3 regions of the Hoeflea sp. AS16 genome follow, and region 3 is predicted to be linked to each of the others. Evidence: predicted binding sites of a transcription regulator. Region 3 holds the regulator's gene; each other region holds the start of a gene.

Region 1 (3,258 bases), on a different contig from region 3:
GGAGCAAGATCATGGCACGCCCGGAACCCCGCGAACTTGACGTCATCGGCAAGGCACAGGTAACACCCAACATGTTGCGGATTACCCTTGGCGGCCCCGGCCTTGCAGGCTTCCCGGCCGATCAGACCAGCGCCTACATCAAGCTGCGGCTGCCCGATTCCGAAACCGGCCGCGACGTCGTTCGCACCTATACGGTCCGCACCCATCGCCAGTCGGAAATCGACGTGGATTTCGCCCTGCATGAAGATTGCGGCCCGGCAACGCTGTGGGCACTGAACACCAGGATCGGCGACCGCATCACCATTGGCGGCCCCGGCCCGCGCAAACTGGTCCACGCGGATGCGGATTGGTATCTGCTGGTGGGCGACATGACGGCGCTTCCGGCGATTTCCGGCAATCTCGAAATGCTCCCCGGCACCGCCAAGGGCACGGCGGTAATCGAGGTCATGGACGAAGCCGATATCCAGGATCTGAAAAAGCCGAAGCTGCTCGACATCGAATGGGTGGTCAATCCGCATCCCTGCAAAGACAGCCATCTCCTGGTCGACCGGGTGAAAAGCGTGACCTGGGCTGCGGGAAATCCATCCGTCTGGGCGGCATGCGAATTCTCCGCCATGCGCCAGCTGCGCGACTATTTTCGCAGCGAGCGCGGTCTGGACAGCAGCAACCTCTATATCTCCAGCTACTGGAAATCAGGGATCAACGAGGACTCCCACAAGATCGCCAAGCGCGAGGACGCAAACGCGCTGAGCGCCTGAAACAAACGGGCGGCTCCACTTGTGAACCGTCTGGACAAACGCCCGGTGCACAGCAATCGCGTTACCGGCCGGAAAACAGGGCATCACCCTGCTCGTCGATGATCTGTCGCGCCTTGCGAAACGCCGCGGCTTCAACGTCGTCACGGTTCGAGAAGATATCAGCACGGATGAACTTGTGCTCCTTGGCCGCCTCGCCGTCACCCTTGACGATGCGCCCGGCCAGCCGCCACTGGCCACCTTCGGCCATCGGCTCGGAGTAGATCAGGCAATCCTTGTAGGTATCGGGCTCGTTGGCGGCTTGCGGCGGGCTGGACGCGGATTTGCCGCCGAACAGATTGCGGATGCTGTCCATAATGCCTGCCATGTGAAGCTCCTCACTCTCGTAATCATCTTGTTGCCGGCCCTGCCGGCCTTTCCGGGCCCGCCGAGCAAATCAGTTGCACAAGTGTCATGTCAGGATCACACTTGGCATATACGGCTTGCCGCCAGACGTGACGGGAGGCCGGAACGCGGATGTATGCAGCATGTATCCGCAAGGCACCCTTTTTAGGTCAACTGCAGGGAGAAAGTCCATGAAAGACCAACGTGTTCTCGACATGATGCATCCAATCTCGCGCCGTTCCTTGCTTGGCGGACTTGCCGCCACCAGCGCACTGGTCATGGTGCATCCGTTCACCGCCCGCGCCGCGGCCAACCAGGCCCACCTGCGCATCATGGAAACCACCGACCTGCATGTGCATGTCTTCGCCTACGACTATTACGGCGACAAGCCCAACGACACCATGGGCCTCGCCCGCACAGCATCAATCATCGACCAGATCCGCTCCGAGGCGCAGAATTCGATTCTCGTCGACAATGGCGACTTTCTCCAGGGCAATCCGATGGGCGATTACATCGCCTATGAGCGCGGCATGAAGGAGGGTGACATGCACCCCATCATCGCCGCCATGAACGTGCTTGGCTATGACGGAGGAACGCTCGGCAATCACGAATTCAACTACGGCCTCGACTTCATGTTCAAGGTCATTTCCGGTGCCAATTTCCCGCTTGTGTGCGCCAACCTGACCAAGGGAACGCTCGCTGCCAATCCACGCGACGACGACCTGTTCCTCAAGCCCTACATGATCCTCGATCGCACCATCAAGGATGGCGCCGGCACCGAGCACAAGATCAAGATCGGCCTGATCGGTTTTGTCCCGCCGCAGATCATGACCTGGGATTCGCGGCACCTGACCGGCAATGCCGCCACCCGCGACATCGTCAAGGCAGCCGAAGCCTGGGTGCCGCAGATGCGCGAGGAAGGCGCCGATGTCGTCATCGCCCTGTCGCACTCCGGCATCGGCCAGCAGGACTGGGCCGAAAACCTCGAAAACGCCTCCGTGCCGCTGGCCGCTGTTTCCGGAATCGACGCCATCGTCACCGGCCACAGCCATCTCGATTTCCCCGGCCCGAAGTTCGAAGGCATGGCCGGCGTCGACAACGCCAAGGGAACAATTTCGGGCAAGCCCGGCGTCATGGGCGGTTTCTGGGGCTCCCATCTCGGTCTCATCGACCTGATGCTCGAGCGCGATGGCAATTCATGGAAGATCGTCAGCCACACTTCGGAAGCCAGACCGATCTATGAGCGCGTCGACCGCAAGGTTGTCGCCCTGGTGGCCGACAAGCCCGAAGTGATGGCCGCGGCAAAGGCCGATCACGAGGCAACCCTTGCCTATGTCCGCACCGCCGTCGGCAAGACATCCGCGCCTCTGCATTCCTATTTTGCCCTTGTCGCAGACGACCCTTCCGTCCAGATCGTCAGCAAGGCACAGACCTGGTACATCACCGACATGCTCAAGGACACCGTGTGGAAGGACCTTCCGGTGCTCTCCGCCGCAGCGCCCTTCAAGGCCGGTGGCCGCGGCGGTGCGAATTACTACACCGATGTGCCTGCCGGTGACATCGCCATCAAGAATGTGGCCGATCTCTATCTTTATCCCAACACGGTGCAGGCCGTGGTGATCACCGGCGCGCAAGTCAAGGAATGGCTGGAAATGTCGGCCGGCATCTTCAACCAGATTGCGCCGGGTGCGAAAGACGCGGAACTGATCAATGGCGACTTCCCGTCCTACAATTTCGACGTCATCGACGGCGTGACCTACCAGGTCGATCTCACACAGCCCGCCAAATACACATCGAAGGGTGAGATCCAGAACCCTGATGCCAGCCGGATTCAGAACCTCAGCTTCAACGGCCAACCTGTTGATCCGGAGCAGAAATTCGTTGTTGCCACAAATAATTACCGCGGCGGCGGTGGCGGCAATTTCCCCGAAATTGGCCCCGACAAGGTGGTCTTCCAGGCCCCCGACACCAACCGCGATGTCATTGTCCGCTACATCGTCGAGCAAGGCACGATCAATCCATCCGCCGACGCCAACTGGAGTTTCGCTCCGGTCGAAGGTGCAACCGTGCTGTTCTCGAGCGGCCCGAAAGCCCGGGACTTCGTGTCCAGCGTCAAGGG
Region 2 (3,258 bases), on a different contig from region 3:
GAAACCGTGTCGGAAGGCTGCTGGGAGAGGATCAGTCCGAATGCGATCAGGAAATAGATGGCGACGGAAATCACCGCGAACCGCAGGACAATAAGGAAAATATCGGATGCTGACATGGCTTTGTCGCTGCTCGCTGGCGGTGGGACGAAATGGCTCAGGCATGGTTTCAACCGGAATGGCCGCCTGATGCAAGGCGCGGCGGCCAAATTGTGCCTGTTCAGGCGCCCGGGTCAGGCCCTCGGGTGGGCGCGGTCGTAGATCTCGATCAGGCGGCTGGCATCGACGCCGGTGTAGACCTGGGTGGTCGACAGGCTGGCGTGGCCGAGCAGCTCCTGAATGGTGCGGAGGTCACCGCCGCCGGCCAGAAGATGGGTGGCAAAGGAGTGCCTGAGCGCATGCGGGGTGGCGCTGTCGGGCAGGTCGAGCGCGCCACGCAGACGTCGCATCTCCTTCTGCACGATGGCGGGCTGCAACGGTCCGCCGCGCGCGCCGCGGAACATTGGCGTATCGGGATCGGGCGAATAGGGGCAAAGCCGGCGGTATTCGGCGACCGCCTGCCTGGCGACCGGCAACAGCGGCACGATCCGGGTCTTGCCGCCCTTGCCGGTGATCCTGAGCGTTTCGCCGTCGCGGGGCAGGTCGCCCGCCGTCAGCGACAGCGCTTCGGAGATGCGCAGGCCGCAGCCGTAAAGCAGGGTCAGCACCGCGGCTGTGCGGGCGGCGATCCAGGGTTCGTCGGACATCTGCAGGTCGGTGTCGACCACGCGCAAGGCATCGCGGGCGCTTAAGGGTTTTGGCAGCGACTTGGGCTGGCGCGGCGCCCGGGTTGCCGAGGCGCCGGCGGCATTGGCCAGGCCCTTGCGCTCGAGGTGGCGCAGAAACGAACGGATGCCGGCAAGGCCGCGTCCGAGCGTTCTTGCCCCGGCGCCGCCGCGGCGGCGCTCGGCCATGAAGGCGCGCAGGTCGAGCGGCCGCAGGTCGGCCAGGTCGGCAATGCATGGAGGGCCGCCCAGATGGGTGGTCAGAAAGCTCAGAAACTGGCGCAGGTCGCGCTCATAGGCATCCGCCGTCTTGGGCGACAGGCGCCGTTCTTCGATCAGCTGGTTGAGCCAGCTTTGCTGTTCGGCCATGACGTCTGGTGCTGCTATGACAAGTGGTCGGGGCATGATGGATCCGTCATTCGGAACTGCCTGCCGGAGCGCTCCGGCGGAGGGGCTGCGCGGCCACCTCTGCGGCCAATCTTGGTGCCGACTATTGCATAGTGGCCTTAGCGGGGGGTAAACGGATGCGGTGGAATGATGTCATCATGGCATCATAAACTGTTGCCATAGGTTTTATCAGGCGGGCTAAAGAGGGTCGAATCCATGGCGTATGTGTCTGAGATTTCAGACCGGTTGCAGGTGCTGGCCCATGGCCGCCCCGGGCATATCGTTGATCAGCTGATTGCTGAACGCGGCGGACGGCTGGTCGAGCACCCGGCCTGGCCGCTGATGCGCCCTGTGCTGTATGCCACCTTGAGATATGGCGCGGCGGTGCGGATGGCCGATGCGGTTGCACCGATGTCCGGCCACGAAGCGTTTCAGCATCTGAGCAATCTGCTGCAACTGGATATCGGCTCGCGTGGCGCGGAGCGAATTCCGAAAACCGGCAAGTTCCTGCTTGTTGCTAACCACCCGACCGGCATTGCCGACGGCGTGGCGATGTACGATTTTTTGACCCGGTACCGGCCGGACATGATGATCTTCGCCAACCGCGACGCGGTGCGGGTCAGCCCGCGTTTCAACGAAATCATCATCCCGGTCGAATGGCGCGACGAATTCAAGAGCCGCGACAAGGCGCGTGAAACATTGCAGCTGACCAACCGGGCGGTCCGGGACGGAAAGGCAACCGTGCTGTTTCCGTCCGGCCGCATCGCGTTCTGGAATGAAGGCAAGCTGACCGAACGGCCATGGAAGGTTTCGGCGGTCACGCTGGCCCGGCGGCACGATCTGCCGGTGGTCCCGGTGAATATCGCGGCGCGCAATTCCGGCCTGTTCTACTGGCTGTCGAAGCATTCGACGGAACTGCGCGACATGACCGTGTTCCACGAGCTTCTCAACAAGAAGCGTCACCCGTTCCGCTTCACGGTCGGTGAGCCGATCCTGCCGGAGGCGCTCGACGGAGACCCGGCCGAGGTGATCAAGGCGCTCGAGTACCACACCGTGCACGGGCTGGCTGCGAACCCGGACCGGGCATTCGAGCCGGCGCCTGAAGGCTGGTCGCAGGCTGCCTGAGGGCGCCACTGCTTTTTCCCGATTGTTTGCCCGCCCGGACCTGACCCGATCCGGCCTCATGCGTTTTATGATACCCGCTCATGCAAACGGCCCGGAGTGACCGGGCCGCTGCAATCTGTCTGATCCGGCTTGAGGCCGGTTGCGCCTGGTCAGGCGATGGTCAAGCGATCGTCTGGCCGGTCTTCTTCCAGTCGGCGAGGAAGGCATCGAGGCCCTTGTCGGTCAGCGGATGCTTGACCAGCGCCTTGATGGTGGAGGCGGGAATGGTCGCCACATCGGCGCCGATCAGGGCTGCTTCCTTGACGTGATTGACGGTGCGGATCGAGGCCGCGAGAATCTCGGTGTCAAAGCCGTAATTGTCGTAGATCTGGCGGATCTCGCGGATCAGGTCCATGCCGTCGATACCCATGTCGTCGAGGCGGCCGATGAAGGGCGAGATGAAGCTGGCGCCGGCCTTGGCGGCAAGCAGGGCCTGGTTGGCGGAGAAGCACAGCGTCACATTGGTCATGTGGCCGTCCGAGGTCAGTGCGCGGCAGGCTTTCAGGCCGTCGAGTGTCAGCGGCAGCTTGATGCAGATGTTGTCGGCGATCTTGGCCAGGACAGCTGCTTCCTTCATCATCGCATCGTATTCGGTCGCCGCGACTTCGGCGGACACCGGACCATCGACGATGGAGCAGATTTCCTTGGTGACTTCGCGGATGTCACGGCCGGATTTCATGATCAGGGAAGGGTTGGTTGTGACGCCATCGATCAGGCCCAGCTCGTTGAGCTCCCGAATTTCGTTGACGTCGGCTGTGTCGACAAAGAATTTCATTTCAAACTCCCAAGATGCGCCAACCGGGCTTGTCCGGTGCGCCTATGAATAATTCCGGGTTCCCTTTAGCCCAAAGCGGGGGCAAGGTCACGCCACATGGCAAAAGATTCGCGACAAATTGAAGGCGGGCTGTTTCCCCGCAAGGTGGTTCCCGTGCTGATTCCGATGCCG
Region 3 (3,258 bases):
AAATGCCGCCCTTTCCGGGGCGGCGAGGGCACTATTTACATTTAGACGATGCCTGTCAATGAGACAGGATGCGCACGCGGTCCGAGCCGATTTGCATCGGCTCCGGGCGAGCATTTTCGATCTGGCCGGCGTTCCGTCACGGCTAAAGGGTAAGATTTTGTATCCGCCGCCTAAGTTGGGGAAAACCGCCAAAAGGGATCGGCATGATTCGGCTGACTCTTGTCACGGAGTCTGCCGACCACTAAGTTAAGACCATGAAATAGAGGTTCGCGGCGGACACTATTCACCTCATTGTAACCGAGCGTTCAAGTTCCGGTCATCCGGGACGACGGTGAGGGATTCTGCCATCCCGGGATACGGGATACAGGGAGAGCATTGCATGAACTGGACTGATGAACGGGTCGAAAGACTCAAGAAACTCTGGGCGGACGGGCTCAGCGCTAGCCAGATCGCAGCGCAATTGGGCGGCGTCAGCCGCAATGCTGTGATCGGCAAGGTGCACCGGCTCAATCTGCCCGGACGCGCCAAGAGCGGTGGACAGGCGTCGGTGCGCACAAAGCGCGCCACCGCAGCACCGCGTGCGCCGAACTACGCAGGCCGCACCGCAGCACAGGCAACCCGCACCATGAGCCGCTCAAGCGGCGGGGCGCAGTTGAAGGAAGACCTGGACGTTGTTGCCGCCGAAGAGATCGATACACGTCCGATGGAAGACGTGGTGGTGCCGATTTCGCGCAGGCTTACGCTTGTGGAGCTTTCGGAGCGGACCTGCAAATGGCCGGTCGGCGATCCGCTGCAGGACGACTTCCACTTCTGCGGCAATGATTCAGGCGATGCATCGCCCTATTGCGGCTATCACGCCAAGATGGCTTTCCAGCCGTCAAGCGAGCGCAAGCGGGCACGCTGAGCGATATCAATTCCGAAACTGAAAGAGCCCGGGTTCATCGCCCGGGCTCTTTCTTTTTCTGCTGTCCTGACCCTGAAGTCTGATTGTGGCCCGTGTCAGCTTTCGATCGAGTAGCCGGCGCCGCGCACGGTGCGGATGGTATCGCGCATGCCTGACAGATTGACTGCCTTGCGCAACCTGCCGACATGCACATCGACCGTGCGCTCGTCGACATAGACGTCATGCCCCCAGACACCATCGAGCAGCTGCGCGCGGGAATAGACCCGGCCGGGCGAGCTCATCAGATATTCAAGCAGCCTGAATTCGGTCGGTCCCAGCTTGATGTCGCGGCCGCGCCGTTTGACCCGGTGGGTTTCGCGGTCAAGTTCGATATCGCCGACCTTGAGCTGGCTGGAGATGACCTCGGGCCGGGCGCGGCGCAGCATGGCCCTGACGCGGGCGAGCAGTTCTGGCGTTGAAAACGGCTTGACGACGTAATCATCAGCGCCTGTCGCCAGCCCCCGCACCCGTTCGCTCTCCTCGCCGCGGGCGGTCAGCATGATGATCGGCAGACGCTCGGTCTCGGGCCGGGCCCGCAGGCGGCGGCACAGTTCGATGCCGGAAATTCCCGGCAGCATCCAGTCCAGGATCAGCAGATCCGGAACACGCTCCTGCAGCCTGATCTCGGCCTCGTCACCGCGCAGCACGGTGTCGACCTCGTAGCCTTCAGCTTCCAGATTGTAGCGAAGCAGCACAGACAGCGCCTCTTCGTCTTCAACCACAGTGATATGCGGGCTCATCGCCATGTTTCATGCACTCCGTAACGCTGTCAGGCCGAACCCGGTGCGGGTGCGATCATGGTGGCGGTGTCATCATCCTTGGGGCGCTCGTTGGCAAATTGCTCGCCGGTGGCGACGTAATAGACCGTTTCGGCGATGTTGGTGGCGTGATCGCCGATCCGCTCGATGTTCTTTGCGCAGAAGAGCAGGTGCGTGCAGGCGGTGATGTTGCGCGGATCTTCCATCATGTAGGTCAGAAGCTCGCGAAACAGCGAGGTGTAGATCGCGTCGATCTCCTCGTCGCGCTCACGGATCGAATTGGCGAGATCCGGCGAGCGCGTGGCGAACGCGTCCAGCACTTCCTTGAGCTGTGTCAGGGCCAGTTCGGCCAGGTGCTCGAGACCGCGAACCAGCTTGCGCGGCTGGGCCATGGTGTGAACCGCAATCACCCGCTTGGCGATGTTCTTACCAAGATCGCCGACGCGCTCGAGATCGGAGGCAATGCGGATGGAACCGATGATCTCGCGCAGATCCGAGGCCATCGGCTGACGCTTGGCGATCACCAGAACGGCCTTGTCGTAGATCTCGCGCTCGCCATTGTCGAGCAACAGGTCTTCGGAGATGACGCGCTGGGCGGACGCCGTGTCGGCATTGACCAGGGCGGCGACGGCATCGGCAACCATACGTTCGGCGATGCCGCCCATTTCAGACAGGCGGCGGGTCAGGAAGCGGAGCTCGTCATCATAGGAGGTGACTGTGTGGGCTTCGGGCATGGTTTGATCCTTCAATCCTGTATTCACGATGCGAAAGGCAACCGGATTAGCCGAAGCGGCCGGTGATGTAGTCCTGAGTCAGCTTGTTGTCCGGATTGGTGAACATCTTGTCGGTGTCCCCCTCCTCGACAAGCTTGCCCAGATGGAACATCGCCGTGCGTTGCGAGACGCGGGCTGCCTGCTGCATCGAGTGGGTCACGATGACGATGGTGTAATTGACGCGAAGCTCGTCGATCAGCTCCTCGACCTTGGCTGTGGCGATGGGATCGAGCGCCGAGCACGGCTCGTCCATCAGGATGACTTCGGGGCTGACGGCGATGGCGCGCGCTATGCAGAGCCGCTGCTGCTGTCCACCCGACAGGCCTGTGCCGGGTTCATGCAGACGGTCCTTGACCTCGTTGAACAGGCCGGCCTTGATCAGGCTGCGCTCGACAACTTCGTCCATCTCGGCGCGGGTGGAAACCTGGCCATGAATGCGCGGCCCGTAGACGACATTCTCGTAGATCGATTTGGGAAACGGGTTGGGTTTCTGAAAGACCATGCCGACGCGGGCGCGCAGTTCCACGACATCGATCATCGGGTCATAGATGTTTTCGCCTTCGAGCGTGATTTCCCCGGTGACCCGGCAGATTTCGATCGTGTCGTTCATCCGGTTCAGACAGCGCAGAAACGTCGACTTGCCACAGCCGGACGGGCCGATCAGGGCCGTCACGCTGTTCTTTCGGACTTCGAGATTGACACCAAAGAGCGCCTGTTTTTCGCCGTAGAAGACGCTGACATCGGTGCCGCGCATCTTGATCGCGGATTCTGCGATCGCGGCATC

The links. Region 3 encodes PhoB, which activates phosphate uptake and scavenging genes when phosphate is short. Its sites were predicted from a motif close to TGTCATNNANCTGTCAT; they were not measured.
Region 1: the regulator PhoB is predicted to act here: its motif matches at 1,205-1,221, upstream of WNY80_RS03580 (bifunctional 2',3'-cyclic-nucleotide 2'-phosphodiesterase/3'-nucleotidase).
Region 2: the regulator PhoB is predicted to act here: its motif matches at 1,300-1,316, upstream of WNY80_RS05610 (1-acyl-sn-glycerol-3-phosphate acyltransferase).

The regions. Positions count from the first base shown of each region.
Region 1 is NZ_JBBMQQ010000001.1:747,678-750,935, reverse strand. Features, by position in the region: gene WNY80_RS03590 (siderophore-interacting protein) at 12-758, shown strand; gene WNY80_RS03585 (HlyU family transcriptional regulator) at 820-1,122, opposite strand; gene WNY80_RS03580 (bifunctional 2',3'-cyclic-nucleotide 2'-phosphodiesterase/3'-nucleotidase) at 1,331-3,258, shown strand, end outside.
Region 2 is NZ_JBBMQQ010000002.1:56,888-60,145, forward strand. Features, by position in the region: gene WNY80_RS05600 (alpha/beta fold hydrolase) at 1-116, opposite strand, end outside; gene WNY80_RS05605 (tyrosine recombinase XerC) at 231-1,166, opposite strand; gene WNY80_RS05610 (1-acyl-sn-glycerol-3-phosphate acyltransferase) at 1,365-2,273, shown strand; gene fsa (fructose-6-phosphate aldolase) at 2,434-3,087, opposite strand; gene WNY80_RS05620 (primosomal protein N') at 3,184-3,258, shown strand, end outside.
Region 3 is NZ_JBBMQQ010000006.1:161,557-164,814, forward strand. Features, by position in the region: gene WNY80_RS15880 (GcrA family cell cycle regulator) at 380-904, shown strand; gene phoB (phosphate regulon transcriptional regulator PhoB) at 1,000-1,683, opposite strand; gene phoU (phosphate signaling complex protein PhoU) at 1,713-2,435, opposite strand; gene pstB (phosphate ABC transporter ATP-binding protein PstB) at 2,482-3,258, opposite strand, start outside.